One region of the Roseomonas cutis genome, then DNA from elsewhere that is predicted to be linked to it. Evidence: predicted binding sites of a transcription regulator. Region 1 holds the regulator's gene; the other holds the start of a gene.
What was found. Region 1 encodes HrcA, which represses chaperone genes, less so after heat shock. Its sites were predicted from a motif close to GTTNGCACTCNCNNNNNGNGAGTGCNAAC; they were not measured.
Positions count from the first base shown of each region.

Region 2: groES (co-chaperone GroES) is a predicted target of HrcA. The motif match lies at 7,797-7,825, and genes of this name have one in related genera.

Region 1 covers NZ_CP087719.1:4,285,823-4,300,127, forward strand. Annotated here, with positions in the region: gene LPC08_RS19485 (IclR family transcriptional regulator) at 1-391, shown strand, start outside; gene LPC08_RS19490 (VOC family protein) at 388-1,317, shown strand; gene LPC08_RS19495 (SDR family oxidoreductase) at 1,322-2,107, shown strand; gene LPC08_RS19500 (thiamine pyrophosphate-binding protein) at 2,130-3,815, shown strand; gene LPC08_RS19505 (aspartate dehydrogenase) at 3,815-4,630, shown strand; gene LPC08_RS19510 (aldehyde dehydrogenase) at 4,634-6,142, shown strand; gene LPC08_RS19515 (PDR/VanB family oxidoreductase) at 6,139-7,122, shown strand; gene LPC08_RS19520 (hypothetical protein) at 7,119-7,451, shown strand; gene LPC08_RS19525 (recombinase-like helix-turn-helix domain-containing protein) at 7,448-7,678, shown strand; gene LPC08_RS19530 (aromatic ring-hydroxylating dioxygenase subunit alpha) at 7,683-8,765, shown strand; gene LPC08_RS19535 (RidA family protein) at 8,762-9,154, shown strand; gene LPC08_RS19540 (hypothetical protein) at 9,187-9,573, shown strand; gene hrcA (heat-inducible transcriptional repressor HrcA) at 9,654-10,712, opposite strand; gene rph (ribonuclease PH) at 11,017-11,739, shown strand; gene LPC08_RS19555 (non-canonical purine NTP pyrophosphatase) at 11,736-12,359, shown strand; gene LPC08_RS19560 (hypothetical protein) at 12,636-12,902, shown strand; gene LPC08_RS19565 (aspartate/glutamate racemase family protein) at 12,944-13,711, shown strand; gene LPC08_RS19570 (winged helix-turn-helix domain-containing protein) at 13,815-14,207, shown strand; gene LPC08_RS19575 (hypothetical protein) at 14,218-14,305, opposite strand, start outside.
Region 2 covers NZ_CP087719.1:3,658,734-3,673,038, reverse strand. Annotated here, with positions in the region: gene ligD (non-homologous end-joining DNA ligase) at 1-142, shown strand, start outside; gene LPC08_RS16760 (Bug family tripartite tricarboxylate transporter substrate binding protein) at 175-1,173, shown strand; gene LPC08_RS16755 (mandelate racemase/muconate lactonizing enzyme family protein) at 1,170-2,327, shown strand; gene LPC08_RS16750 (acetyltransferase) at 2,333-2,959, shown strand; gene LPC08_RS16745 (DksA/TraR family C4-type zinc finger protein) at 3,026-3,289, shown strand; gene LPC08_RS16740 (creatininase family protein) at 3,387-4,214, shown strand; gene LPC08_RS16735 (YicC/YloC family endoribonuclease) at 4,653-5,546, shown strand; gene gmk (guanylate kinase) at 5,543-6,268, shown strand; gene LPC08_RS16725 (AEC family transporter) at 6,363-7,292, shown strand; gene LPC08_RS16720 (usg protein) at 7,356-7,631, opposite strand; gene groES (co-chaperone GroES) at 7,903-8,217, shown strand; gene groL (chaperonin GroEL) at 8,265-9,902, shown strand; gene LPC08_RS16705 (cold-shock protein) at 9,998-10,216, shown strand; gene LPC08_RS16700 (hypothetical protein) at 10,645-11,148, opposite strand; gene LPC08_RS16695 (tellurite resistance TerB family protein) at 11,251-11,697, opposite strand; gene LPC08_RS16690 (ATP-dependent DNA helicase) at 11,836-14,305, opposite strand, start outside.

The DNA of each region.
Region 1 (14,305 bases):
TCCCTGGGCGGAGGTCGAGGCGCTCTATGCCGGCGTGAAGCTGCCGGCGGTGACGGCGCACACGGCGACCACCCTGGAGCAGCTCCGCGCCCGGCTGGAGGCCGACCGTGCCGAGGGCCTGGCCTGGAGCGACGGCTTCTTCGAGGCGGGGATCAGCTCCGTCGCCGCGGCGGTGTTCGACACGACCGGCGCGCCCGTCGCCGCGCTGAACGCCAGCGGCCCGACCGCGACCTTCCACGACCCGGCGCGGCGGGCGGAGATCGGCGCGGCGCTGCGCGCGGCGGCCGAGGAGATCTCCTGCCGCCTGGGCTGGATGAAGCCGACCGGGACGCGCGAGGATGCTCCCGCGGCAGAGCGGCAGACGAGCAGGATTCTGGAGGCGGTGCCATGAGCGAACGCATTTCCGTGGACTTCATGCGCGGCATCGCGATGCGCGCCCCCGGCGTGGCGCCGACCCGCGAGTTCTACGAGAAGAACTGGGGGATGCGCACCGTCGCCCAGGGCAATGACGGCACCGTCTACTTCCGCGGCACGGGTCCGGAGCAGTGGATCTACGCGCTGCGCGAGGACAGCACCTACGGTATCGACTACATCAACTTCGGCATGCGCACGCGCGAGCGGGTGGACCTGCTGCACGCCCAGCTCGTCGCCGAGGGCGTGGCGGTGAGCGGCCCGCCGGCCGAGCTCTCCACCCCCGGCGGCGGCTACGGCTTCACCGCGCTCGACCCGGAGGGGCGCCGCCTGCGCTTTGCCGCCGACGTGGCGCGGCATGCGGACACGGATGACGAGCGCGCCCTGCCGCGCAAGGTGTCGCATGTCGTGCTGAACACCCCCGGCATGGAATCGCTCCAGGCCTTCTTCGAGGAGAAGCTGGGCTTCCGCATCAGCGACTACTCGGCCAACGCCATGGTCTTCCTGCGCTGCGCGACGGACATGGAGTTCAGCGACCACCACTCCATCGCGCTGAACCGGGGGATGTACGCCTCCATCAACCACGTCGCCTTCGAGATGCCCTCGATCGACAGCTTCATGCGCGGCATCGGCCGGATGCGGGTGCTGGGCCAGTCGCCGGCCTGGGGGCCGGGGCGGCACGGGCCGGGGAACAACCCCTTCGCCTATTTCGTCTCGCCCTCCGGCTTCGTGATCGAGTTCACCTCCGAGGTGCAGCAGATCGACGAGGCGACGCACCAGCCGGAGGTCTGGCCGCGCGACGTGCCGGAGAAGATGGACACCTGGATGACGGCGGGCCCGCCCACGCCCGCCATGCGCACCGTCATGGCCGGCCGCCCCGATGCCGGCTGGCAGACGGCGGGCTGAGGCGATGGACCTCGGCTATTCCGGCCGCACCGCGGTCGTCACCGGCGGTTCCTCCGGCATCGGCCTCGCCACCGCGCGGCTGCTGCTGGCGGAGGGCGCGCGCGTCGCCATCTGCGGCCGCGATGCCGGCCGGCTGCAGGCCGCCGCCGCGTCGCTGGAGGGCGGCGACCGGCTGCTGGCGCATCGCTGCGACGTGCTGGTGCGCGAGGAGGTCGAGGGCTTCGCCGCCGCCGTGGCGGAGTGGTCCGGCGGCGCGGTGGACCTGCTGGTGAACAATGCCGGGCAGGGCCGCGTCTCCACCTTCGCCGACACCACCGATGCCGACTGGGCGGAGGAGCTGCGGCTGAAGTTCTTCTCCCAGGTGCTGCCGCTGCGCGCCTTCCGCCCGCTGCTCGACCGTGCGGAGAGCCCCGCCATCGTCGGCGTGAACTCGCTGCTGGCGATCCAGCCGGAACCGCACATGGTCTGCACCTCCGCCGCGCGGGCGGGGGTGCAGAACCTGCTGAAGTCGCTGGCCACCGAATTCGCGCCGCGCATCCGGGTGAACTCCGTCCTGCTCGGGCTGGTGGATTCCGGCCAGTGGCAGCGCCGCTTCGAGGCGCGCGACGACAGGGCCCAGACGCGCGAGCAGTGGTTCGGCGCGCTGGCGGCGAAGAAGGGCATCCCGCTCGGCCGGCTCGGCCGGCCGGAGGAGCCCGCCCGCGCCATCCTGTTCCTCGGCTCGCCGGCGGCGGGCTACATCACCGGCGCCAGCCTCGAGGTTTCGGGCGGCGTTTCGCGACACATCTGACGACAGGACCGGAACGCCCGCCATGGACGTCTCGCCGCTTACCGCCACCCGCCTGACCGAGGAGGAGCCCGTCGGCGACCTGCTCGCCCGGGCACTCGCCGATCTGGGCGTGACCACCGTCTTCGGGGTCATCTCCATCCACAACATGCCCATCCTGGACGCCATCGCGCGCCAGGGCCGCATCCGCTTCGTCCCCGCGCGCGGCGAGGCGGGCGCCATGAACATGGCCGACGCCTTCGCCCGCGTCTCCAAGGGGCTGGGCGTGGTCATCACCTCCACCGGCACCGGCGCGGGCAATGCGGCCGGCGCGCAGGTGGAGGCGCTGACCGCGGGTTCCCCGGTGCTGCACATCACCAGCACGGTGGACCGCGCCCTGATGGACCGCGACCGCGCCGCCATCCACGACGTGCCGCGCCAGGCGGACATGCTCAAGGCGGTGTCCAAGGCCTTCCACCGCATCTGGGAGCCCTCGGCCGCCGTCGACACGCTGCTGGCCGCCGCCCGCGCCGCGCTGTCGGCGCCGTCGGGCCCCGTCTCGCTGGAGATCCCCATCGACGTGCAGCGGGCCAAGGCCCGCGGCCGCGCCCTGCCGGCCAGCCTGCACATCGCCCCCACCCCGCCGGACCCGGCGCTGCTGGACGAGATGGCGGCGCTGCTGCTGCGCGCCAGCCGCCCGATGCTGTGGCTGGGCGGCGGCGCGCGCGGCGCGGCGGCGGCGGCGACGGCGCTGGCCGATCGCGGCATCGGCATCGTCACCAGCACCCAGGGCCGCGCCACGGTGCCGGAGGACCATCCGCACAGCCTGGGCGCCTTCAACATGACCCCCGCGGCGGCGGCGCTCTACGCCCGCTCCGACCTGATGGTGGTGGTGGGCTCCCGCCTGCGCGGCAACGAGACGCGCAACAACGCCATGCCGCTGCCGCAGCCGCTGGTGCAGGTGGATGCGGACGCCACCCAGGCGGGGCGCAACTACCCGGTGGACCTGTTCATCCCCGGCGATGCGCGGCTGGTGCTGGAGGGGCTGCTCGCCCGCCTGCCGGAGAAGCTGGCGACGGACGCCGCCTTCCTGCACGACATCGCCATCGCCCGGGCGCAGTCGGAGGGCGCGCTGCGCTCCACCCTCGGCCCCTACCAGGTGGTGGCGGACGACCTGCTGGCCCGCGTGGCGCCGGGGCGGCACCCCTTCGTGCGCGACGTGACGCTGTCCAACAGCACCTTCGGCAACCGCTACGTCCAGCTCGCCGCGCCGCACCTCGGCGTGCACGCGCTGGGCGGCGGCATCGGCCAGGGCATCGCCATGGCGATCGGCGCGTCCATGGCCGGCGAGGCGAAGACCGTCGCCCTGGTCGGCGACGGCGGCGCCATGCTGAACATCGGCGAGCTGGCGACGGCCACGGACATGCGCGCGCCCGTGGTCTTCGTGCTGATGAACGACCGCGGCTATGGCGTGATCCGCAACATCCAGGACGCGCAGTACGGCGGCCGGCGCCACTACGCCGACCTGCTGACGCCGGACTTCGCGATGCTCTGCGGCTCCATCGGGCTGCGGCACGAGCGGGTGTCGCGGATCGAGGACTTCGCCGCGGCACTCGACCGCGGCATCGCCTTCGACGGCCCCTGCGTGGTCGAGGTGGACATGGTCTCGGTCGGCCCCTTCGCCGAGAGCTTCGCCGGCCCGCCGGCGGGCGCGGCCGGGAGCGTGCGCTGATGCTGCGGCGGCTGGGGCTGATCGGCGCGGGCGGGATGACGGCCACGCTGCTCGGCGCCCTGGCCGAGGGGCTGCCGGCGCCGCTGGAGGTGCTGACCGTGCTGGTGCGCGATGCGGGCCGGGCGCGCATCCCGCGCGCCCCGCGCCTGGCGGAGCGGGTGGAGATCCGCACCGACCGCGACGCCTTCCTGGCGGACGGGCCGCAGGTGGTGGCGGAGTGCGCGGGCCATGCCGCGGTGCGCGAGCATGGCGCGGCGGTGCTGGAGGCCGGCTGCGACCTCGTCCTCATCTCCTCCGGCGCGCTAGCGGACGACACGCTGCGCGACGCGCTGCTGGCGGCGGCGCAGCGCGGCGGCGGGCGGATCGGCCTGCCGGCCGGCGCCGTGGGCGGGATCGACGCGCTGGGCGCGGCAAGGCTCTCCGGGCTGGAAACCGTCACCTACATTGGCCGCAAGCCGCCCCAGGCCTGGCGCGGCAGCCCGGCCGAGCGGGCGCTGGACCTCGGCGCCCTGACCGAGGCCGCGACCTTCTACGAGGGCACGGCGCGCGAGGCGGCGCGGGACTATCCGGCGAACGCTAATGTCGCGGCGACGGTCGCCCTGGCGGGGCTGGGCTTCGACCGGACCCGGGTGCGGCTGGTGGCCGATCCCGCCATCGCCCGCAACGTCCATGAGGTGGCGGTGCGCTCCGCCGCGCTGGACTTCACCATCCGGCTGGAGGGACGCCCCTCGCCGGACAATCCCAAGACCTCGCTGACGGCGGGGTACAGCATGGCGCGCGCGCTGCTGAACCGCGCCGCGTGGCTGGAGATCTGAGCGATGGCGCAGATGCAGAACCTCGAACTCCCCGACGGCCGGATCTTCCTCGGCGGCGAATGGCGCGAGGGGCGGGGGGCGGAGATCACCTCCCTCTACCCCGCCGACCGCAGCGTGAACCGCGTCCTCCGCGGCGCCTCGCGCGAGGATGTGGAGGAGGCGATCGCCCGCGCCCAGGCGGCCGCGGCCGACCCGGCCTGGCGCAACCTGCGCCCGCACGAGCGCGCGGCCTACCTCTACCGGATCAGCGAGGGCATCGCCCGCAACGCCGAGCGCATCGCCCAGGTGCAGAGCCGCGACACGGGCAAGACGCTCGCCGAGACCCGGGCGCTGGCCGCCAGCGCCGCCGGCACCTTCCGCTACTTCGCCGCCGTGCTGGAGACGGAGGAGGAGGCGATGACGCCCGCCCGCGGCGACTACCTGACCTTCTCGGTGCACGAGCCGATCGGCGTGGTGGCGGGGATCACCCCCTGGAACTCGCCCATCGCCTCGGATGCGCAGAAGCTGGCGCCGGCGCTGGCCGCCGGGAACGCCGTGCTGATGAAGCCCGCCTCCTGGAGCCCGCTGGTCTCCCTGGTCCTGGCGCAGATCGTGGAGGAGGCGGGGCTGCCGCGCGGCCTGCTCTCCGTGCTGCCGGGCCGGGGCGACGAGGTGGGCGAGACGCTGGTCACGCATCCGGCGGTGGGCAAGGTCAGCTTCACCGGCGGCACCGCCACCGGCCGCGCCCTGGCGGAGAAGGCGGCGCGCAAGCTGATGCCCGTCTCGCTGGAGCTGGGCGGCAAGTCCGCCACCATCGTCTTCGACGACGCGGACCTGGACCTGACCCTGGCGGGGGTGCTGTTCGGCATCTTCTCCTCCACCGGCCAGTCCTGCATCGCCGGCTCCCGCTTGCTGGTGCAGCGCGGCGTCTACGACCGCTTCCTGGAACGGCTGGTCGCGGCCACGAAGGCGCTGCGCGTCGGCCATCCCGCCGACCCCGCGACGCAGGTGGCGCCGATGATCCGCGACCCGCACCGCGACAGCGTGGAGCGCTACGTCGCCCTCGCGCGCGAGGAGGGGGGCGAGATCCTGGCCGGCGGCCGCCGCCCCGAGGGCGCGGCGTACGAGGCGGGCATCTACTACCTGCCCACCATCATCGCCGGCCTGCCGAATTCCGCCCGCGTGTGCCAGGAGGAAATCTTCGGCCCCGTCGTGGTGGTGCAGCCCTTCGAGGACGAGGCGGAGGCGGTGGCCATCGCCAACGACAGCGAGTACGGCCTCGCCTGCGGGATCTGGACGCGGGACCAGGGCCGCGCCTGGCGGGTCGGGCGGTCGGTCGCGGCCGGCACGGTCTGGGTGAACACCTACAAGCAGTTCTCCATCTCCACCCCCTTCGGCGGCGTGAAGGACAGCGGGCTGGGGCGCGAGAAGGGCCGGCAGGGGCTGCGCGCCTGGATGCAGCAGAAGTCGCTCTACCTCGACACCTCGGGCCGGCCGCATCCCTGGGCCCGCCTGTCGGAGCTGGGGGCATGAACGCCGTCTCGCCGGAGGCCGTGAAGGCCGTCGCGGTGGCCCAGACCTTCCCCGCCCGCCTGCGCCGCATGACCTGGGAGGCGCCGGGCGTGCTCTCCCTCGACTTCGAGGCGGAGGACGGGCGCGAGCTGCCGGGCTTCGAGCCGGGCGCGCATGTCGACCTGCACCTGCCGGACGGGGCGATCCGGCAGTACTCGCTCTGCGGCGACCCGGCGGACCGGCGCCACTACCGCATCGCCGTGCGCGACGTGAAGGGCGGCCGGGCCTCGCGCTTCGTCCATCGCGGCGACCTGCGGCCGGGCGTGGTGGTCACCATGGGCTACCCGCGCAACAACTTCGCCTTCGACCGTGCCGGGCGCTACCTCTTCGTCGCGGGCGGCATCGGCATCACGCCGCTGCTGCCGATGATGCGCGCGGCGAGCGCCGCGGGCGCGCCCTGGACCCTGCTCTTCGCCGCCAAGCGCACGGCGGACGCCCCCTTCCTGGCCGAGGCGCGGGCCCTGGGCGGCGAGGTGGTGGTGCACGCCTCGGCCGAGGGCACGCGGCTGGACGTGGCGCAGCGGCTGCGGGACGTCCCGGCGGACACGCTGCTCTACTGCTGCGGCCCCGATGCGCTGATGACCGCGGTGGAGGAGGCGACCGGCCACTGGGTGCCCGACAGCGTGCGCTTCGAATGGTTCACCCCGCGCGTGCAGGCGGGCGGCGGCGGCGCCGAGAGCTTCGAGGTGGTCTGCGCGAATTCCGGCCTCTCCACCCGGGTCGAGCCGGGGGTGAGCGTGCTGGAGGCGCTGAACGAGCTGGGCCTCGCCATCCCCTGCTCCTGCGAGCAGGGCGTCTGCGGCACCTGCGAGGTGGCGGTGCTGGAGGGCGAGGTGGAGCACCGCGACAGCATCCTCTCCTCCGCCGAGCGGGCGTCCAACACCATCATGATGACCTGCGTCTCCCGCGCCAGGTCGCCGCGGCTGGTGCTCGACCTGTGAGCGGGGAGAGCATCCTGCTGACCATCGTGCTGAAGCACGACCAGTCGCAGAACATCGACCAGATCCAGGGCAAGCTGGCGGAGCGCGCCTGGTGGGAGCGCTTCCCGCCCGAGGGTTGCGAGATCGTGAGCTGGACGGTGGCGATGGGGCTGGGCCAGATCGTGACCCTGCGCCTGCCGCCCGCGCTGCTCAACACGGTGAACATCGAGATCGAACGCTCCGCCTGGGGCGTGTTCTCGACCGATTTCTACCCCACCTATGATTTCGTCCCGGTGCGCGAGCGGCTCACGCGGGAATGGCAGGCCCGGCGAGAGGAGAAGGCGACGTGAACGACACCTACAAGTTCCCCTACCTCGAAGCGCGCCAGCATCTGCTGCGCGAGCCGACGGAGTGGGAGGACGACCTGGCCGGCACCATCGAGAATGCCTTCGCCAAGGGGCATTGGGAGCTGGAGGAGCTGGTGGCCGCGCTGAACCGTTCGCGCGTGCGGCCGCGCCAGGGGGGAAGCTGGACCCCGGAGAACTTCCAGGCCGTGATGCGCGAGCTGGGAGCCTGAGCCGATGAGCGCGACCACGCTGCAACGTCCCGCCCCTGCCGCCGGGGACCGCCCGCCGCCGGTGACCGAGGCGGAGATCCGCGAATACCTCAAGCTCGGCGTCCGCAACCGCTGGTGGCCGGTGCTGCCCTCGCGCTTCGTGCGCGCCGGCGACAAGCCCGTCGGCATCACCCGACTGGGCGAGCCGCTGGTGCTGTGGCGCGACACGCAGGGCGCGATCCACGTCCAGACGGACCGCTGCCCGCACCGCGCCGTGCCGCTCTCGCGCGGGATGAACGAGGGCGACCGGCTGCGCTGCAACTACCATGGCGTGGAGGTCGGCGGCGACGGCACCGTGCTCTCCGTCCCCGGCCAGCCGGGCTGCCCGCTGGAGGGCAAGAAGGCGGTGAAGACCTGGCCCTCCGTCGAGGTGGCGGGCGTCGTCTTCGTCTGGTTCGGCGACGCGCTGCACGAGGAGGCGCCGGATTTCGTCCCCCCGCCGCAGCTCGCAGCACCCGAGTGGGAACGCTTCGTCTGCTACGCCGACTGGGAGATGTTCTGGCGCTACTCGCTGGACAACGCGATGGACCCGATGCACGGGACCTTCCTGCACGCCAACTCCCACACGATGTACCAGGGCGAGACGGAGGCCCACTTCGTCACCCGCGACACGCCCACCGGCTTCGTCTTCGAGAAGGAGGGCCAGCGCGACGTCAACTTCGACTGGTCGGAGCTGGTGGACGACGGCGCGCTCTACGTGCGGCTGGAGATCCCCTACCCGCCCTCCGGCGGCCCGGGCGGCAACTTCGCCATCATCGGCTTCGCCACGCCGATCGACGAGAACAACACCGCCAGCTTCTTCTGGCGCTGCCGCAAGGTGGAAGGCTGGCAGCGCGACGTCTGGCGCTTCCTGTACCGCAACAGGATGGAGCCGCGGCACTGGGCGGTGCTGGAGCAGGACCGCGAGATGCTGGCCGGCTGCAAGCCCGGGCTGGAGAAGTACGAGATGCTCTACCAGCACGATGCCGGGCTGATCCGCCTGCGCCGCTACCTCTCCCAGCTCGCGCGCAAGCACATCACCGAGCTGCGCGCGGCCGGCAAGGCGTGATCCGTCGCGTCGCCACCCCGGCGGTGCCAGAGCCGCCGCCGGGACTGTTCTCCAACTGCCTTGTCGCCGGTGGGCTGATCCACGTCTCGGGCCAGCATGCCGGCGCGCCGGGCGGCGGGGTGCTGGGCGACGGCAGCGTGGCCGACCAGACGCGGCACGCGTTGCACAAGGTGCTGGCGCTGGTCGAGGCGGCGGGCGGCTCCGCGGCGGGGGTGGTGAAGCTGACCGTCTACCTCACCGACATGGCCCGCAAGGCGGAGGTGAGCGCCGCGCGGCGGGAGTTCTTTGCCGACCCCATGCCCTGCTCCACCCTGGTCGGCGTCGCCGCGCTGGTGGCGCCGGAGCTGCTGGTGGAGGTGGACGCCCTGGCCGTGCTGCCGCCCGCATGACCGCGCCCTGGACCCCGGATCAGGAGACCCGCATGCACCCCGACCTGCGCCGGATCGTCGCCGTGGAGGTCCACCGCCGCCGCGCCGGCCGCTGCCCCTACACCGTCTATGCCTTCGATGCCGGCGAGGTCTTCGCCATCGAGCCGTATGCCGGCGGCTTCCGTGACCTGGCCTCGGGCCTCGCCGTGCGGTCCGAGCCGGGCCGGATCGTGCTGGAGGATGGCGGGGTGGTGGAGCTGCGCCTGGACGGGGATGTCGGCTTCTCCGGCCGCGACCTGGTCTCGGGCGAGCGCTTCACCGGCCGGGCCGGGGGAGGAACCTCCGTCACCGTCTACGACGCGCGGGGCGAGCAGTTCTTCCCCTATGGCATGGCCGGCCCGGGCGGCGAGCTCTCGGCGGAGACGCTGGCGGAGGCGTGATCGGAGCGGGCGCGCTGGCGACAGCGTCGCCGGGGGAAAGCGGCGCCCCACCTCGCCGTGGCCACGGCCGGCTGCCGGCGCTATCCCAGAAGCTGGCCGATCACCCGGGCGGTGTAGTCCACCACCGGGATGACCCGGCCGTAGTTGATGCGCGTGGGGCCCACCACGCCCACGGCGCCCACGATGCGCTCCTGGGCGTTGCGGAAGGGGGCCACGATCATCGACAGCCCGGCGGCGTCGAAGAGCCCGCTCTCGGCGCCGATGAAGATCTGCACCCCCTCGCCGCGCTGCACCAGCTCCAGGAGCTGGAGCATGGTCTCCTGCGCCTCCAGCCGGTCGAACAAGCCCTGGATCTCGCCGACCCGCGCCGCGTGGTCGAGGTTCTCCAGCAGCCGCGACTGCCCGCGCAGGATCAGGGAGCCGCCGCCGCCGCCGGCCCAGGTGGCCAGCCCCGCCTCCACCACCTGCGTGGTGAGGGCATCGAGCGCGCTGCGGTTGGCGGCGATCTCCTCGGTGACCTGGGTCCGGGTCTCCTCCAGCGTGCGGCCGTTGAGCCGGTTGTTCAGGTAGTTGGTCGCCTGGGCCAGCGCCCCCGTGGGCAGGCCGGCGGGGACCTCGATCACCCGGTTCTCGACCTGGCCGCTCTCGCCCACCAGCACCACCAGGGCGCGGCCGGGGCCGAGCGCCACGAACTCGATATGCCGCACCGCCGATTCGGTCTTGGGCGCCACCACCAGCCCGGCGGCGCCGGCGAGGCCGGAGAGCATCCGCCCCGCCTCGCCCAGCGTGTCCTGCAGGGAGCGGCCGGAGGCGGCGCAGCGGCTGGCGATGGCCTCCCGCTCCTCCTCGGAGAGCTGGCCGAATTCCAGCAACCCGTCGATGAAGAAGCGCAGCCCGCGCTCCGTCGGCAGCCGCCCGGCGCTGGTATGGGGGGCGTAGAGCAGCCCCGCCTCCTCCAGATCGGCCATGGCGTTGCGGATGGTGGCGGGGGAGAGGGCGACCGGCAGCCGGCGCGAGAGGGTGCGCGAGCCGACCGGCTCTCCCGTCTCGACGTAGAGTTCGACGATCTGGCGAAGGATGGCCGCGGAGCGCCCGTCCAGGGAGGTTGCCAGGCTGGGCCGGGAAGGTCCCTGGGACAGCCAGGCCGGGCGGCCGACGCGAGGGACGTGGGGCCGGTCTTGCACGGCTCAAAGGTATGGTCGCCCCCCACCAGGGTCAATGTGGCCCTGGCCCCCTTCCGACCTTCCCCGCCCGGGGCGTCGCGGCCGTGGCAGGGCCGGCCTCGCCCCCTGCCCCGATGCGCCGGGATCATGCAGACCCGTCACGACGGGGGCGCCAGCCATCCGGGCGGGCCAGGCGGTTGACACCCGGGGCCGGCGCGACGATCCCTCCGCCTGTTCGCCGCAGACCGACCCGAGGCCCCTCCGGGCCAGGAGCCTTCCCATGCCCCGCCCTTCCGGCCGCGCCCCCGATGCGCTGCGCCCAGTCTCCCTGCTGCCCGGCGTCGCCCGCCACGCCGAGGGGTCCTGCCTGATCCGCATGGGCGTGACGGAGGTGCTGTGCACCGCCAGCGTCGAGGGGCGGGTGCCGCCCTTCCTGCGCGGCTCGGGCAAAGGCTGGGTGACGGCGGAGTACGGCATGCTGCCCCGCGCCACCCACACGCGCGGCGACCGTGAGGCCGCGCGCGGCAAGCAGTCCGGGCGGACGCAGGAGATCCAGCGGCTGATCGGCCGCAGCCTGCGCGCCGTGACCGACCGGGCGGCGATGGGCGAGATGACCATCACCCTGGATTGCGACGTGCTCACGGCCGATGGCGGCACCCGCTGCGCCGCCATCACCGGCGCCTGGGTCGCGCTGCACCAGGCCTTCGCCCATTGCCGCAAGATGAACATCCTGGCCCGCGACCCGCTGGCGGGGCAGGTCGCCGCCGTGTCGGCCGGGCTGTGGGAGGGAGAGGCCATCCTCGACCTCGAATACGCGGAGGACAGCGCCGCCCAGGCGGATGCCAACTTCGTCCTGACCGGTGCGGGCGGCATCGTCGAGGTGCAGGCCACCGCCGAGGGCGAGCCCTTCACCGACGCGCAGTTCCAGTCGCTCCTCACCCTGGCGCGCACCGGCACGGCGGAGCTCTTCGCCGCCCAGCGCGCGGCGGTCGGCCTGGCATGAGCCGCCGGCTGGAACGGGGTGGCCGGCTGGTGCTGGCGACCCACAATGCGGGCAAGGTGCGGGAGGTCTCGGCCCTGCTCGCCCCCTGGGGGATGCAGGTGCAGGGCGCCGGCGCGCTCGGCCTGCCGGAGCCGGCGGAGACGGAGAGCAGCTTCCTCGGCAATGCCGCCATCAAGGCGCTGGCTGCGGCGAAGGCCACCGGCCTGCCCGCCCTGTCCGATGATTCCGGCTTCTCGGTCGCCTCGCTGGACGGCATGCCCGGCGTCTGGACCGCCGACTGGGCCGTGCAGCCGGACGGCAGCCGCGACTACGGCAAGGCCATGGCCGAGGTGGAGCGCCAGGCCCGCCCCTTCCCCGACCGCGCCGCCTGGTTCTCCTGCGCCCTCGTCCTCGCCTGGCCGGACGGGCATACCGAGGGCTTCCTGGGCGAGGCGCATGGCGAATGGGTCTGGCCGCCGCGCGGCGAGAAGGGCTTCGGCTACGACCCGATCTTCGTCCCCGCGGGCGAGGCAGAGACCTTCGCCGAGATGACACCGGAGCGGAAGCACGCGATCAGCCACCGCGCCCGCGCCTTCGCCCTGCTGGCGGCCGCCTGCCTGCCGGAGCCGCCAGCAGCCTAGAGCACTTGTTCGAGGGGCGGATTGACGCCTTCGGACGATCCCATCCTCCAGCGACCTGCCCTGACGTCCCGGGCCGACAACGCGATTCCGATGCTGTCGCCCACCACGGCAAATCGATATCTTTTCGCAACGAAATGGCGCCGGCTTCTGCAAAGCCATTTCGGCGCCGCGCTGCGTTTCGGCCCCCAGCGACACCCGCGCCGGCTCGGAGAGGTCCCTCCCCCCCGACCGCTGCGGCCGACGCGGGCCCGCCCCGGTCGCTGAAGGAGGAGCGTCGTGTCGCATTCCGAAAAAGCCATGGACAACATGGGGATGCTGAACAACGCCTGGGGCATCGCCCGGCTGGTGGATCCGGGCACCACGCCCAACGAGATGCTGGTGGGCCTCTACCGTGACGACGGCAACGCCATGGGGATCCACGGCGGCCTGCGGCACTACGTCTACGACCTGAACGGCACCGACTACAGCTGGGGGCAGCGGTTCGCGAGCATCGCCCAGATGAACCGCGGCTATCAGGGCATATCGCAGACGATCGCACTCTGAGGAACGCGCGCCGGCCGGCGCCGAGCGGGTGATCCGGCCCCTTGCGCGGCGCGCGCCGCAGCCTGCACCCTGCCGCCGCGATGCGCCTGCTCCTGCTGAACGGCAACACCGACACGGGCGTGACAGAACGCCTGGCCCGGCACGCCCGCGCCCGGCTCGACGCCACCGGCCGGGCGGCGGTCGCGCTTCGCCCGGCCACCGCCCGCTTCGGCGCCCGCTACATCAGCAGCCGCGCCGCCGTGGCCGTTGCCGGCCATGCGGTGCTGGACGCCATCGCTGCGCAGGCCGGCACGGTGGATGCCGTCGCCATCGCCTGCTTCGGCGAGCCCGGCCTCCTGGCGGCGCGCGAGGTCGCCGGGGTGCCGGTCCGGGGCATGGCCGAAGCCAGCATCGAGGCGGGGCTGGCGCTGGCCCCGCGCATCGCCCTGCTGACCGGCGGCGCGGCCTGGGTGCCCATGCTGCACGAACTGGTGTTCAGCCTGGGCCTGCCCGCCGAGCGTATCGACATCCGCTCGGTCACGCCCACCGGCGACATGATCGCCCGCGACCCGGACGGTGCCCTGGCCTTGCTGGCCGCCGAGGCGCGGACCGCGGCGGCAGCAGGGGCAGGCGCCATCATCCTGGGCGGCGCCGGCCTGGTCGGCCTGGCCCCGCGCCTCGCGGAGCGGACCGGCCTGCCGGCGCTCGACAGCCTCGACTGCCTGCTGGACGCGGCGCTGCGCCCACCCCGCGGGACGCCGCCCGCAACGGTTGGCGGAACCCCCTCCATCGGGCTGGCGCCGGCGCTGGAGCGCCTGCTGGCGGGATGACGGCAGGTGGCGGGCCCGCCACCGCCCCACCCCGACCGGTGCACGCGGCGGCCGCGCCGCCGCTTGCCCCCGGGCCGGGCCGCATGGGATGGGTCGCCGCGCCATGCCGCGACGCAAGCCCTCCGCGCCGGGAGCCGCCAGCCAGCCCCCGCATCTGAGCATCCGCCTCGATCTGGGCGGGGGCGTGCGGATCGGCCCCGGCAAGGTCACGCTGCTGGAGGAGATCGGACGCAGCGGCTCGATCGCGGCGGCCGGGCGCGCCCTGCGGATGTCCTACCGGCGGGCCTGGGAGCTGGTGGAGGACCTGAACCGCAGCCTGGGCCGGCCGGTGCTGGAAGCCACGGCCGGCGGGAACGGCGGCGGCGGAGCACGGCTGACAGCGCTGGGAGAGGCGGTGGTGCGGGAATATCGCGCCATCGAGGCCGAGGCGAACGCGGCCGCCGCCACGCGCCTGGCCCGGCTGGCCGGTGGGCGGCAGGAGGCGGGGCCCGGTTGATCCGCGGCGATCAGGCGGGGCGCCACCCCAGGCGACGCGACAGCCAGCTCCGCCAGGCCAGCACCGCCTCGGGCGGGGGGGTCAGGCTGGCGAGGGCG
Region 2 (14,305 bases), 630 kb from region 1:
GGCGCTCGATCCCCGTGCCTTCACCCTGCGCACCGCGCCGCGCCGGCTCGACGCGCCCGATCCCTGGGCGGGGATGGAGGCGGCCGCCCGGCCCCTGCCGCGCCGGGCGCCGGAGAGTGGCGCCGCCCCGCCCGTCCTGTAGGCTGCCGGCAACCTGCCGGAGAACAGCCCCCCATGCAGCTGCAGCGCCGATCGCTTGCGCGCGCCGTCCTGGCCACGCTCCTCGCCGCCCCCTGCGCCGTCGTGCCGCGTGCCGCGCGGGCGCAGTCGGACTGGCCGACGCGCCCCATCCGCCTGATCGCCCCGGACGCGCCGGGCAGCGGCAACGACACCACCGCCCGGCTCCTCGCGCCCTATCTGGAGGCGGTGCTCGGCCAGCCCATCGTGGTGGAGAATCGCGGCGGGGCCGGCGGGCGGATCGGGGTGGAGGCGGCCTGGCGCGCGGCGCCGGACGGCTACACGCTGCTGATCGGCAATGCCGGGTCCAACGGCATCAACGCGGCGATCTACCGCGACCTGCCCTACGACCTCGCCAGCGCCTTCGAGCCGATCACCCAGCTCGTCGAGGGTCCCAACGTGCTGGCGGTCAACCCGCGCCTGCTGCCCGCGCGGGACGTGGCGGAGCTGGTCGGGCTGCTGAAGCGCCGGCCGGGTGGCTTCAACTACGCCTCGGGCGGCGTCGGCTCCTCGGCACACCTGTCGATGGAGCTGTTCAAGCTGCGCGCCGGGGTGGACGTGCTGCACATCCCCTATCGCGGCACCCCGGCCATGGCCCAGGGCATCATCTCCGGCGACGCGCCGATCGCCATCGCCAACCTGGTGAACCTCATGCCCTACATCCAGCGCGGCGAGATGGTGGCGCTGGCCGTCACCAGCCGCGACCGCTGGCCGGAGCTGCCCGCCGTGCCCAGCCTGCACGAGGCGGGCTTCCCGGGCTTCGAGACGCTTGCCTGGAACGGGTTGCTCGCGCCGCCCGGCACGCCCCCCTTCATCGTCGAGCGCGTCCACGACGCGGCGGTGCGCGTGGCGGCGGAGCCGCTGGTGCAGGACCGGGTGCGGCTGATCGGCGGGAAGCTCGTCGCCGGCACGCCGCGCGCCTTCGGCGAGCGCATCCACGCCGACATCGCGCAGTGGAAGGACGTCGTGTCCCGGGCCGGGATCACCGCGGAATGAGCCGGATCGAGGGGATCTCCTTCCTCGGCGTCAACGTCACGCCGCGCACCAACTGGTGCTTCCTGCTGGTGCGCGACGCGGAGGGCCGGACGGGCCTGGGCGAATGCACCCTCTCCAACCACGAGGCGCTGCTGGAGGCGGCCGTGGCCGCGCTCGCCGCCCGGGTGGCCGGGCAGGACTGGCGGGCGCGCAACCGCCTCGCCCGTGTGTTGCCGCACGCGCCCGGGGGGCTGGTGTCGCAGACGGTGCTGAGCGCCTTCGAGCAGGCGCTGTGGGACCTGGCGGGGCAGGCGGACGGGCAGCCGATCCACGCGATGCTGGGCGGGGCCTTCCGCGATCCCGTGCCGCTCTACGCGAACATCAACCGCGGCGCCTCGCCGCGCAGCCCGGAGGGCTTCCGGGCCGCCGCGCTGCGCGCCCAGGGGGCCGGCTTCGCCGCGATGAAGCTCGCGCCCTTCGACCCCTTCGTGTGGGAGGACGCCACGGGCCCGGAGGCGCGCGCCGCCTATGCCGAGGGGCTCGCCCGAATCGCGGCGGTGCGCGAGGCCATCGGGCCGGAGGTGGAGCTGATGGTGGACGCCCACTGGCGCTTCTCGGCCGGGGGTGCTGCGGCGCTGATCCGCGACGTGGCGGAGTTCCGCCTGCACTGGCTGGAATGCCCCGTGGCCGAGGCGAACCACGCGGAGATCCGCCGCCTGCGCGGCATGGCCAACGACAGGGGGATGCGGCTGGCGGGGGCGGAATCGCTCTGCGGCCTCGCCGCCTATCGCGCGCTGATCGAGGCGGGCGGCTACGACGTGCTGATGCCGGACATCAAGCATTGCGGCGGCCATGCGGAGATGCTGCGGATCGCGGCGCTCGCGCAGACGGCGGGGGTGGAGCTGGCGCCGCACAACCCGACCGGCCCCATTTGCCACGCCCATTCCCTGCATGCCTGCGCCGCCATCCCCAATGCCGGGCGGCTGGAGGTGCAGTTCGGCGAGACGGAGCGCTTCTTCACCCTGGTCGCCGGCGGCGAGTCGCTGCGCTTCCGCGACGGGGCGGGCGCGCTGCCCCCTGGCCCCGGGCTGGGCGTGGCGCTGGAGGAGGCGGAGGCCGCGGCGACGCCCTGGCAGCCCATGCCCGTGCCGTGGCTGGACCCGCGTCTCGGCTGAGGCGGATGCGCACGGTCCTGGTGGGCGCCGGCGGGCACGCGGCGGCGCTGATCGAGGCGATCCGTGCCGCGGGCCTGCTGGAGCCGGTCGGCTGCCTCGATCGCGCGGCCGGGGCCGGCGCCGCGGCGGCGGTGCTGGGCGTGCTGGTGCTGGGCGACGAATCCCGGCTGGACTCCCTGCGCGCGGAGGGGGTGGAGGCGGTGGTGGTGGCGCTGGGCCACGGCGCCGACCGCATGCGCTGGCTGCGCCGGGCGCGGGCGCTGGGCTATGCCCTGCCGGTGGTGATGCACCCCTCGGCGATCCTCTCGCCCAGCGCGGCGATCGGGGCCGGGACGGTGGTGCTGCCGCGCGCGGTGCTGGGCGCCCGGGCGGTGGTGGGAGAGGGGGCGATCCTCAACACGGGCTGCATCGTCGAGCATGACGGCATCCTGGGTGACGGCGTCCACATCGCCTGCGGTGCCATCCTCTCCGGCGGGGTGCGGGTGGGGGAGGGGACGCTGATCGGCCTCGGCGCCGTGCTGCGCCCGCTGGTGCGGGTGGGTGCCGGCGCCACGGTCGGGGCCGGCGCGGCGGTGGTGGAGGACGTGCCGGACGGCACGACGGTGGGCGGCGTGCCGGCGCGGGCGCTGTAGCGGCCGTCTGGCAACGGCCCCGGCGCGGCCCCATCTAGTTGTCCTTGCAGGCGGAGTGGGCTGGACATGGCGACCGGCTGGGCCCCGGACGGGGCCGTGCAGGATCAGATCGACGACACCGTCACCGACGGGGTGCTGCGCGCGCGCGCCCATCTGCCGACCGGCGCGGGGCGCACCCATTGCGTGGAGTGCGATGAGGAGATCCCCCCGGCGCGCCGCCAGGCGCTGCCCGGGGTGCGGACCTGCATCGGGTGCCAGGCAGCCCTGGACCGCCGCCCGGTGCAGATCGGCTTCAACCGCCGGGGCAGCAAGGACAGCCAGCTCAAGTAGCCGCCACCCGGAAGCGCGGGGGACGATCGCGCCCCGCCCCCTGGATCATCCCTCCGGACTGTGCCCCCATCCCCTCCTCAACAGCAGGGACTGGGGCATGAGCATCGAGGTGGAATGGGCGAAGCACACCGCGCCGGAGATCCGCGCCGTCGCCGCGCGGCCCGATGCGCTGGCCGTGCTGCCGATCGGCTCGCTGGAGCAGCACGGGCCCCATTTGCCCGTCATCACCGACACGGCCAGCGCTGCCGCCGCCGCGATCCGCGGGGCGCGGCTGGTGGCAGGGGAGATGCCGGTGCTGGTGCTGCCCGGCCTCTGGACGGGGATGAGCGAGCACCACCTGCCCTTCGGCGGCACGATCAGCCTGGATTTCGACGGGCTGCGCGGCGTGCTGCGCGGCATCGTCCGCTCGCTGCGCGCCATCGGCTTCGCCCGGCTGCTGGTGGTGAACGGCCATGGTGGCAACGTCGATCCGCTGGCCGTCATCGCGCGCGAGCTGGCGCACGAGTACGGCCTGCCCGTCGTGGCCTGCACCCCCTGGTTCCTGATCCGCGACGGCATCCCCGCCATCGCCGAGACCAAGGTGACGCCCGCCCATGCCTGCGAGGGCGAGACCTCTGTCATGATGGCGGTCGCCCCGGAGCTGGTGCGGGCCGACAAGCTGGAGGAGGCGGTGCGCCAGGCCCCGGCGCCGGTGCCGGCCTATCCCGGCTTCAGCCGCTTCTGGAGCTTCTCCGAACGCGCGCCTGTCACCGGCACCTGGGGCGACCCGCGTCCCTCCACCGCCGAGAAGGGCGAGCGCTTCCTGGCGCTCCAGGCCGAGGCGCTGGCCGCCGCGATGCGTGAGACGGCCCTGTGGCGCCGGCCGGACCCCGTCTGGTCCCCGGGGCGCGGGCAGGGGAACACGGCCGGCCACGCCGAGGACTGATCGCGAGGCGGGGGCATCCGGCCCCCCGGGGGGAAGGCTCCGCCTTGCCCCCCGATACCCCCCATCCGCCAGGACCCTGCGGGCCCTGGACCCGAGGGGTGCTGCCGCGGGACAGCCTGACATGGGGTCGAGGCGTCGAGGAGCCATGCTCCTCGGCGGGTACGGCCTCCGCATTCGCTGACGCCTTTGAAGCTTTTTCAGAGTCCCGCTTGTCCGCGCTCCGTCTGGGATCAGCCCGGAGGCTGACGACAGCCGCACAGCACCAAACTCCCAGCGGGGACCGGGGCCCGCTTGTGGCCCCGGCAGGGGAGGGTCCGGGACGGGGATCGACGCACGGCGTCGATGCCGCAGGCCGGCGTCCCCTCCCGGCCCACCGCCGCACCACCCATGCGCCGCCGCCGCTTGCGCCCTGCCGCCGCGCGCGTCATGGGACGACGCATGTCACTCACCTCGATGACCGGCTTCGCCCGGGTGGACGGGACGCTTCCGGACGGCTCCGCCTTCGCCTGGGAGCTGCGCAGCGTGAACGGGCGCGGGCTGGACGTACGGTTGCGCCTGCCGGGCGGGCTGGAGGCGCTGGAGACGCCGCTGAAGGAGGCGGCGCAGGGCCGGCTCGGGCGCGGCAACGTCAACGCCACCCTGACCGTGAAGCGCGAGGACCGGCCGCTGCGTCTGACCCCCGACCCGGAGGCGCTGGAGCGCGCGCTGCGCCTGGCGCTGGAGGTGGCGGCGCGCATCCCCGGCGCCCCCGCCCCGCGGGCGGAGGCGGTGCTCTCCTTGCCCGGCGTGCTGCGGACGGAGACGGCCGAGCCGGATGAGACGGCCGATGCCGCGCGCCGGCAGGCGGTGACGGCGGGCTTCGCGGCGGCGCTGGACTCGCTGGTCGCGGCGCGGCGCTCGGAGGGGGCGAAGCTGCACGCCATCCTCGCCACCCTGCTGGACGAGATCGCCGCCCTGCGCGACGCCGCCGCCGCCGAGGCCGCCCGCCAGCCGGAGGCCCAACGCCAGCGCCTGACCGCCGTGCTGGCCGAGCTGCTGGAGGGCGAGCGGCGCGTGCCGGAGGACCGGCTGGCCGCCGAGGTCGCGCTGCTCGCCAGCCGCTCCGACGTGCGGGAGGAGCTGGACCGGCTGGGCGCCCATGTCGAAGCGGCGCGTGCCCTGCTGCGCGAGGGCGTCCCGGTGGGGCGCAAGCTGGAGTTCCTCACCCAGGAATTCGGGCGGGAGGCGAACACGCTGGGGGCCAAGTCCGCCTCGCTGGCGCTGACGCGTCTCTCGCTGGACCTCAAGGCCGCGATCGAGCGGCTGCGCGAGCAGGCGGCGAACGTCGAATGAGCGATCCCGGACCCGAGGCCCCGATCCGCCGCCTGCGCCGCGGGCTGTGCCTGGCGCTGGTGGCGCCGTCGGGGGCGGGCAAGAGCTCCGTCTCCCGCGCCGTGCTGGCGCAGGAGCCGGAGATGACCCTCTCGATCAGCGTCACCACCCGGAGCCCCCGGCCCGGCGAGGTGGACGGCATGCACTACCACTTCATCGACGACATCCGCTTCGAGCAGCTGGTGCGCGACGGCGCCCTGCTGGAGAGCGCGGGCGTCTACGGCCGCCGCTACGGCAGCCCGCGCGGGCCGGTGCTGGAGGCGCTGGCCGCCGGGCGGGACGTGATGTTCGACGTGGACTGGCAGGGCCACCGCCAGTTGCGCGACCGGCTGCCGGGGGATGTGGTGGGCATCTTCCTGCTGCCGCCCAACCTCACCGAGCTGGAGCGGCGTCTCCGCGCCCGTGGCCAGGACAGCGACGCGGAAATCGGCAAGCGCCTGGCCGCGGCGCGCGAGGACCTGTCGCACTGGTTCGACTTCGGCCACGTGCTGGTCAACGAGGTCTTCGAGGAGACGGTGTCCACCGTCCGCGGCATCCTGGCCGCCGAGCGCAACCGCCGGGAACGCAATCCCTGGCTGCCACGCTTCGTCGACGCCCTGGCCGCCGAGGCGCCGCCCGGCCCCGGGCCTGGCACGCCGGTTGCCGGGCGGTCCCCGGCCGAGGGACCGCCCGCCGGGGGCTGAGGCCGGGGCGGAGGCGGAGCGACAACAGGGGGCGGCACCGGCGCGGAACGCCCCGGGCCGTCCCGCCGGGGTTCAGGAGGCGGCCGCCGCCCGCATGCTTTCCGTCTTTCAGATCATCCTGCCGGTCTTCGCCATCATCCTGCTGGGCTACGGCGCCCGGCGGACCGGCCGCATCAGCCCGGATGGCGTGCGCGGCATCAACGACTTCGTGTTCCTGCTGGCCCTGCCAGCCCTGCTGTTCGAGGGGGCGGCGACGAACGTCTCCAGCGCGGCGACGCTGGGCGTGGCGGTGGCCTATTTCGCCGCCATCCTGCCCGCCTATGCCGTCGCCCTGCTGCTGGCGCGGCGGCTGCGCCGGCTGCGGCTGGCGGATGCGGGGCTCTTCGCGCTGGATGCCACCTACAGCAATCTCGCCATGGTCGGCATCCCGATCATCCTCGCCGCCTACGGGCCGGACGGGCTGCGCAGCCTGCTGACCATCCTGGCCTTCCACTCCCTGATCATGCTGCCGGTGGCGACCCTGGTGGCGGAGATGGGGGTCACCGAACGCGTCCGCCCCTGGCCGATCCTCCGCTCCACGACCCTTGCCATGGTGACGAACCCGATCATCCTGGCGGTGGTCGCGGGGACGATCTGGGCGCAACTGCTGCCGCCTCCGCCCGAATTCCTCACCCGGTTGCTGCACATGCTGGGCGCCGCGGGTCCCCCGGCGGCACTGTTCTGCCTGGGGGCGAGCCTGACCGGCTTCGACGTGCGCCGCGACTGGCCGGACGCCCTGCTCGGCACGGTGCTGAAGCTGTTGGCCCTGCCGGTCGCGGTCTGGCTCAGCGCCCGCTTCTTCGGGCTCGACGCGCTGGGCACGGCGGTGGCGGTGACGGCGGCGGGCATGCCCACCGGTGCCAATGCCTTCATCCTGGCCCGCCGCTACGCGACGGGCATGGGACGCTCGGGGGCCACGATGCTGCTGGCCTCGGGCCTTTCCGTGCTGACGGTCAGCGGCCTGTTGCTGATCTTCCAGCGCTGAGCGGTATGGGCTTCGAGTCCCGGCCTGTCCGGAGGGTGGCCCCGCTCCGGGACTCCGGCGCCGTCAGTGCAGGCTGAACTCGCCCTGTGCGTAGCGGAACTCGGCCGGGCGCCACAGCGCGGCGGAGGCGACGCGGACGGAATGCAGGGGGCCGTCGATCTCGCGGCGCCAGAAATCGAGGAAGCGGTGCAGCTCGGGGAAGCCCGGGGCCCGGTCCACCTTCTGCCAGACGAAGGTCTGCAGCAGGCCCGGATGATCGGGCATGTGGTACAGCAATTCGGCGGTGGTCATCCGCCAGTCAGGGACGCGAACGAGGCTCTCGATCTCCCGCAGGATCATGCCTGACACCTCTCCGTTGCAGCTCCAGAACCGGGTCACCCGGGGGGAGCATGCCACGAGATTGCAGCGCACCAAGAAATAAATCGTTTGCGATCAACAGTTTAGCACTCAGCAGAAAAGAGTGCTGCCATCCCGCTTGACGGCGGAGTGTCAGGCTCCTAGATCGCTGGCACTCACCGGGGTCGAGTGCCAACAGCCTCTCGGCCAAGGCCCGGTCCCGGCGGGACCCAACATCCAGACGACCTTATTCAAGGCATCAGGAGAGGATACCATGTCGTTCCGCCCCCTGCATGACCGCGTCCTCGTTCGCCGCGTGACGGCCGACGAGAAGACCGCGGGCGGCATCATCATCCCCGACACCGCCAAGGAGAAGCCCCAGGAGGGCGAGGTCGTGGCCGTCGGCTCCGGCCTGGTCAACGACAAGGGCGAGGTCCGCCCGCTGGACGTGAAGGCGGGCGACCGCATCCTGTTCGGCAAGTGGTCCGGCACCGAGGTGAAGCTGAACGGTGAGGAGCTCCTGATCATGAAGGAGTCCGACATCATGGGCATCGTCGAGGGCACCGCGTCGGCCAAGAAGGCCGCCTGACCTCCACGCCTCCCACGCTTCCCCGACAGACACAGAGGTAGAGCACAATGGCTGCGAAGGACGTCAAGTTCGGCGCCGGCGCGCGCGAGCGCATGCTGCGCGGCGTCGACATTCTCGCCGATGCGGTGAAGGTCACGCTGGGCCCCAAGGGCCGCAACGTCGTGATCGACAAGAGCTTCGGCGCGCCGCGGATCACCAAGGACGGCGTGACCGTCGCCAAGGAGATCGAGCTGGCCGACAAGTTCGAGAACATGGGCGCCCAGATGGTGCGCGAAGTGGCCTCGAAGACCAACGACATCGCCGGTGACGGCACCACCACCGCGACCGTGCTGGCCCAGGCCATCATCCGCGAGGGCGCGAAGTCCGTGGCCGCCGGCCTCAACCCGATGGACCTCAAGCGCGGCATCGACAAGGCCGTCGCCGTGGTCATCGAGGACCTGAAGTCCAACACCAAGAAGATCTCCACCTCCGCCGAGGTCGCCCAGGTCGGCACGCTGTCCGCCAACGGCGAGTCCGAGATCGGCGAGATGATCGCCCAGGCGATGGAGAAGGTCGGCAACGAGGGCGTCATCACGGTCGAGGAGGCCAAGGGCATCCAGACCGAGCTCGACGTCGTCGAGGGCATGCAGTTCGACCGCGGCTACGTCTCCCCGTACTTCATCACGAATGCGGAGAAGATGATCGCCGAGCTCGACAACCCCTACATCCTCATCAACGAGAAGAAGCTCTCCACGCTGCAGCCGCTGCTGCCGCTGCTGGAGGCGGTGGTCCAGTCCGGCCGCCCGCTGCTGATCGTGGCCGAGGACGTCGAGGGCGAGGCCCTGGCCACCCTGGTCGTCAACAAGCTGCGTGGCGGCCTGAAGATCGCCGCCGTGAAGGCCCCGGGCTTCGGTGACCGCCGCAAGGCGATGCTCGAGGACATCGCGATCCTGACCGGCGGTCAGGTCATCAGCGAGGATCTCGGCATCAAGCTCGAGAACGTGACGCTCGACATGCTCGGTAAGGCCAAGACGGTCCGGATCGAGAAGGAGAACACCACGATCGTCGACGGCGCCGGCTCCAAGGACGACATCCTGGGCCGCGTGGAGCAGATCAAGGCGCAGATCGAGGAGACCACCTCGGACTACGACCGCGAGAAGCTGCAGGAGCGCCTGGCGAAGCTGGCCGGTGGCGTCGCCGTCATCCGCGTCGGCGGCTCGACCGAGGTCGAGGTGAAGGAGCGCAAGGACCGCGTCGACGACGCGCTGCACGCGACCCGCGCGGCCGTCGAGGAGGGCATCGTCCCCGGTGGCGGCGTGGCCCTGGCCCGCGCGTCCCTGAAGCTGACCAACGTCGCGACCGACAACGACGACCAGCGCGTCGGCGTCGAGATCGTGCGCCGCGCGATCCAGGTGCCGCTGCGCCAGATCGCCGAGAACGCCGGCCAGGACGGCGCGGTGGTCGCGGGCGACACGCTGCGCAACGACACCTACGACTACGGCTACGACGCGCAGACCGGCGAGTTCAAGGCGCTGATCGCCGCCGGCATCGTGGACCCGACCAAGGTCGTTCGCACCGCCCTGCAGGACGCCGCTTCCGTGGCCGCCCTGCTGATCACCACCGAGGCGATGATCGCCGACAAGCCCGAGAAGAAGGCCCCCGCGGGCGGTCCTCCGGGCGGCGGCATGGGTGACATGGACTTCTGATCCTTCCAGGATCAGGGTTCCGGAAGGGGGCGGCCCGGCAACGGGCCGCCCCTTTTTCGTTCGGGCCCCATTCCTTTTGGACCAGGGAGAAGGACATGCGTCGGACCGGCACGGTGGTCTGGTTCCAGCCCGCGAAGGGCTACGGCTTCATCCGCCCCGACGATGGCGGGCCGGACGTGATGGTGCACCTGTCCGCCGTCGAGGAGGCGGGCAGGCGCACCCTGAATAAGGGCGAGGAGGTGGCCTTCGAGTCCGAACAGCGGCCGAAGCAGAAGGGCCCCTCCGTGCTGCGGCTGCTGCCCGACTCGGCATAGGCAGCCCTCTCATACGGACGCGCGATGCGCTGATCCGTGCCGGCGTGGGGTGCGCCCGTGGCCCGGGGGCAAGGCTCCGCCTCGCCCCCGATACCCCCACTCCGCCAGGACCCTGCGGGCCCTGGACCCGATCGGCGCGGCCGCGGGACAGCCTGCGACGGGGTCGAGGCGCCGAGGAGCATGGCTCCTCGGCGGGTACGGCCGCAGCACTCGCGGACGCCTTCTGAAGCTTTTTCAGAGTCCCGCCTGCCAGCATGCTGTCAGGGTGCAGCCCGCTGGCTGACGGCAGCCCGTAGAACCCACTCCCAGCGGGGACCGGGGCCCGCTTGTGGCCCCGGCAGGGGAGGGTCTGGGAGGGGACGGCGTCCCCTCCCGGTCCGAAGCCGGAACACCACAACACGACCGCTCAAGTTATCCCGCCGCCGGGATCAGGCCTCGGCCGGCTCTTCCCAGACCTTCAAGGCGGCGACCTTGCGCAGGATGCCGCGCGCCCGTTCCGCCTGGTCGACGTTGGCGGGCGCGACCACGAGGATGGCGCGGGCGCTGTCGCTGGCGGCATCCGGCGCCGTGCCGGTGGCCTGGGAGGCGACCTCGCTCAGCCCCCCTGCGCCGACGCCGGCCGCGGCGGCCGCGGCCAGGGCGGGGATCGCGGCGCCGCCGGTTGCCACCACCACGCCGGCCGTGGCCAGCCCGGCGACGGCTGCGGCGGTGCCGGTACGCAGGGTGCGGAGATTGCGCTCCTCATCCTCGCGCAGCGGTTCCTGGCCGGTATCGGTCATGACCTCGCCGGCCGTGTCGGCGTGGCGGACGGAGAGCTGCGCGCGGGGGATCGCCTCGCCCTCCAGGTAGGACAGGGCACTATCTAGCGTCTCCTGGTCGGCGAAGCTGGCCAGGATGTTCGGCTGACGGGCGGGATTCGGCGAAGCACTCATGTCGGGCATCTCCCCTCGAAGGACGAGGAGGCAACGCAGGCCGGGGGAAGCCGTTTCGCCGCCCGGCCTGGATGGCCGTCGGAGGGCCCGGCCGGGGGGCCGTCAGAGGACCTGGTAGCGAGCCTTCGCCGCGCGCTCGATGGCACCGGCCACGAGACGGTCGATGTCGAGCCCGATGCGGAAGTCCTGCAGGAAGCGCAGTTCCTCCTGCGTCGCATCGCCATCCGCTGCCGCGACCTCGCAGGCGAGGAGGTAGGCGGTCTCGCGCAGTCGGGGCGGCAGGGCCTCGGCGATCATGGCGGTGGCGGCGTCCAGCCCTTCCGTCTCGTCGAGCAGGCCGAGGACGATCTCCGTCACCGTCTCGATCTCGCCGGGGTGGAAGTCGCTGAAGACGGGCAACTCCTGCACCAGCCGGGTCATGGCGCCCAGCTCCGCGTCGGACATCTGCCGGTCACAGGCGCTCATCAGCACCATGCCGCCGACCAGGGCCTCCTGCGCCGTGAAGCGCGTGGGGGTGACCGGGTTCGTGGCGTCGAGAGGCATGTCCATCCGCGTGGCTCCTGTGCCGCAAGGCATCGCAGCCCATGGCCGGTGCCGTCAATGGCAGGGCCCGGAACGAGCCATCAACGGCCCGCGAGGCGATGCGGCGGAATGAAACCGCCGGAATCGGCCAGTCACGCCGGCGCCTCACTCCGGCGCCGGCCGCTCCGCCAGGAAGCCGCGCACCTGGCGCACCGCCTCGGCCAGCCCGACCCGGCGCGGCACCACCCCCTCGGGCAGCCCGGCGAGGAGCCGCGACGGCGCACGGGCGTCGAGCAGGACGAAGACCCCGCGGTCGTCCGCGCGCCGCACCAGCCGGCCGAAGGCCTGGCGCAGCCGGTGGCGGGCCACGGCGTCGTCCCAGTGCTTGGGCCGCCCGCCGGAGAGGTGCAGCCGGCGCTCGCGGTGCAGGATGGTCGGGCGCGGCCAGGGCACGCGGTCGAAGACCAGCAGGCGCAGGGAGCGGCCGGGCACGTCCACCCCGTCGCGCAGGGCATCGGTGCCGAGCAGGCAGGAATCCTCCTCCGCCCGGAAGACGTCCACCAGCGTCGCGTTGTCCATCGCGTCGACATGCTGGGCGTAGAGGGGGATGCCCGCGGCCTCCAGCCCCGGCGCCATGCGCTGCCAGGCGTCGCGCAGCCGTCGGACGGCGGTGAACAGCCCCAGCGCCCCGCCGCCGGAGGCGCGGAAGAGCTGTTCCATCGCCGCGGCGGCCTGCCCGCCCTCGCGCCCCACATCGGTCACCACCAGGGCAAGCGTCTGGGCGGCGTAGTCGAAGGTGGAGGGCACGGCGGCGCGGATGGCGGGATGCGGCAGGTGGCTGGCGCCGGTGCGGGCCTCGGCCGCGAGCCAGGCGGTCTCCGGGTCCGGCTCGCCCGTGTCGCGCAGGGTGGCCGACGTCACCAGCATCCCGTGCGCGGGGGCGGCGACGGCCAGCGCGAAGGGCTCGGTCGGGTCCAGGTGATGGCGGTGCATGGCGGCATCCACCTCCCGCCCCTCGCGCCGGGTGATGGCGAGCCAATCCACCTGGGACGGCCGCACCCCCGGCTCGGGCGGGGTGCCCTGCACCCGGCGCAGCATGGCGCCCCAGGCGGCCAGCGGCACCACGGCGCGGCGGTCGAGGTTGCGCCTTGCGGTGTCCAGGCGGATGCGGTCGCCCACCTCCAGCTCCGCCTCCGGGTCCTCCAGCAGCGCGGTCAGCCGGTCGTGCAGGGCACGCAGCGGTGCCTCCAGCGCGGCGAGGCCGTTCTCCAGCCCGGCGGCCGCTTCCGGCAGGCCGGGATTGGCCGGGTGCAGGTCGCATTCGGCGTCGTAGAGCGGATCGGCCTCCGCCGTGCGCGCCAGCACCTGCAGGCGGATGGCGGCCAGGAAGGCCTCGCCCGCGTTGCGCGGCGCGTCGGTGTCGTGCAGCCGGTTCGGCCAGCCCGGCGCCGGCAATACCCCCGCCGCCTGGATCGCCGCATCCGCCAGCGGCGCCAGCGCCGGATGCTCGGAGAGCACCTCCTCCAGCCGCCGCCGCAGCCCGCGCGCCCGGCCGCGGCCGCCCTCGGCGCCCAGCAGCCAGCGGCGCAGCTCCGCCATCTCCGCGCCGCTGATCTCGGCCGAGAAGGCGGCGTCGGCCGCGTCGAACAGGTGGTGCCCCTCGTCGAAGACATAGCGCAGCGCCGGCCCGTCCTCGCCGCCGCCCAGTGCCGCCTGCACCATCACCAGCGCGTGGTTCGCGACCACCAGCCGTGCGGTGCCGGCACGGCGGATCGAGTGCTCGACATAGCAGCGGCGCCAGTGCGGGCAGCCGGAATGGATGCATTCGCCGCGCCGGTCGGTGAGGTTGGCGACCGCGCCGAAGGGGAACAGCTCCGCGATCCAGCCGGGGAAGTCGCCGCCCTGCATGTCGCCGTCGCGCGTGTGCAGCGCCCAGCGCGAGACCAGGGCGAGTGCGAGCAGGCGCGACGGCATCACGCCCGACACCGCCTCGTCGTAGTTCAGCAGGCAGAGGTAGTTCTCGCGCCCCTTGCGGATCACGACGTGGCGCTTGCGCTCCGCCGGATCGGGATAGAGCCGCGCCAGCTCCTGGTCGAGCTGGCGTTGCAGGTTGCGGGTGTAGGTGGAGATCCAGACCGGCGCGCCGTTGCGCTCCGCCCAGAGGCTGGCGGGCGCGACATAGCCCAGTGTCTTGCCCGTGCCGGTGCCGGCCTCGGCCAGCACCACCTGCGGCGCGCCGGGCGCCTCGCGTGGGGCGAAGGCCAGCGCGGCGGCGGAGGCGAAGTCGGCCTGGGCGGGGCGCTGCTCCGCCTCCGCGCCCAGGATCTCGGCCAGGCGGGTGCGCGCCTCGGCGGGCGAGACGGGGAAGGAGGAAGGAGGGGCGGCCGGCGCCGCGTCCTCCCAGTCCGGCAGGCGGCGCCAGACCTTCAGCGGGTCGCTGCCGGGCTTCGCCTGCTCCTGCCCCAGCGCCGCCAGCACCGATCCCGCCCAGGGCCAGTCCAGCGCCTCGCGCAGCCGCGCGGCCAGCATGGCGGCGTCGCGGTTGGCGGGCGCGTGCCGGCTGGCGGCGAGGCGGCGCAGGAGCAGCGTCGCCATCTCCGGCAGCAGGATGGCGGCGGATTCCTCGTCCGCCGGC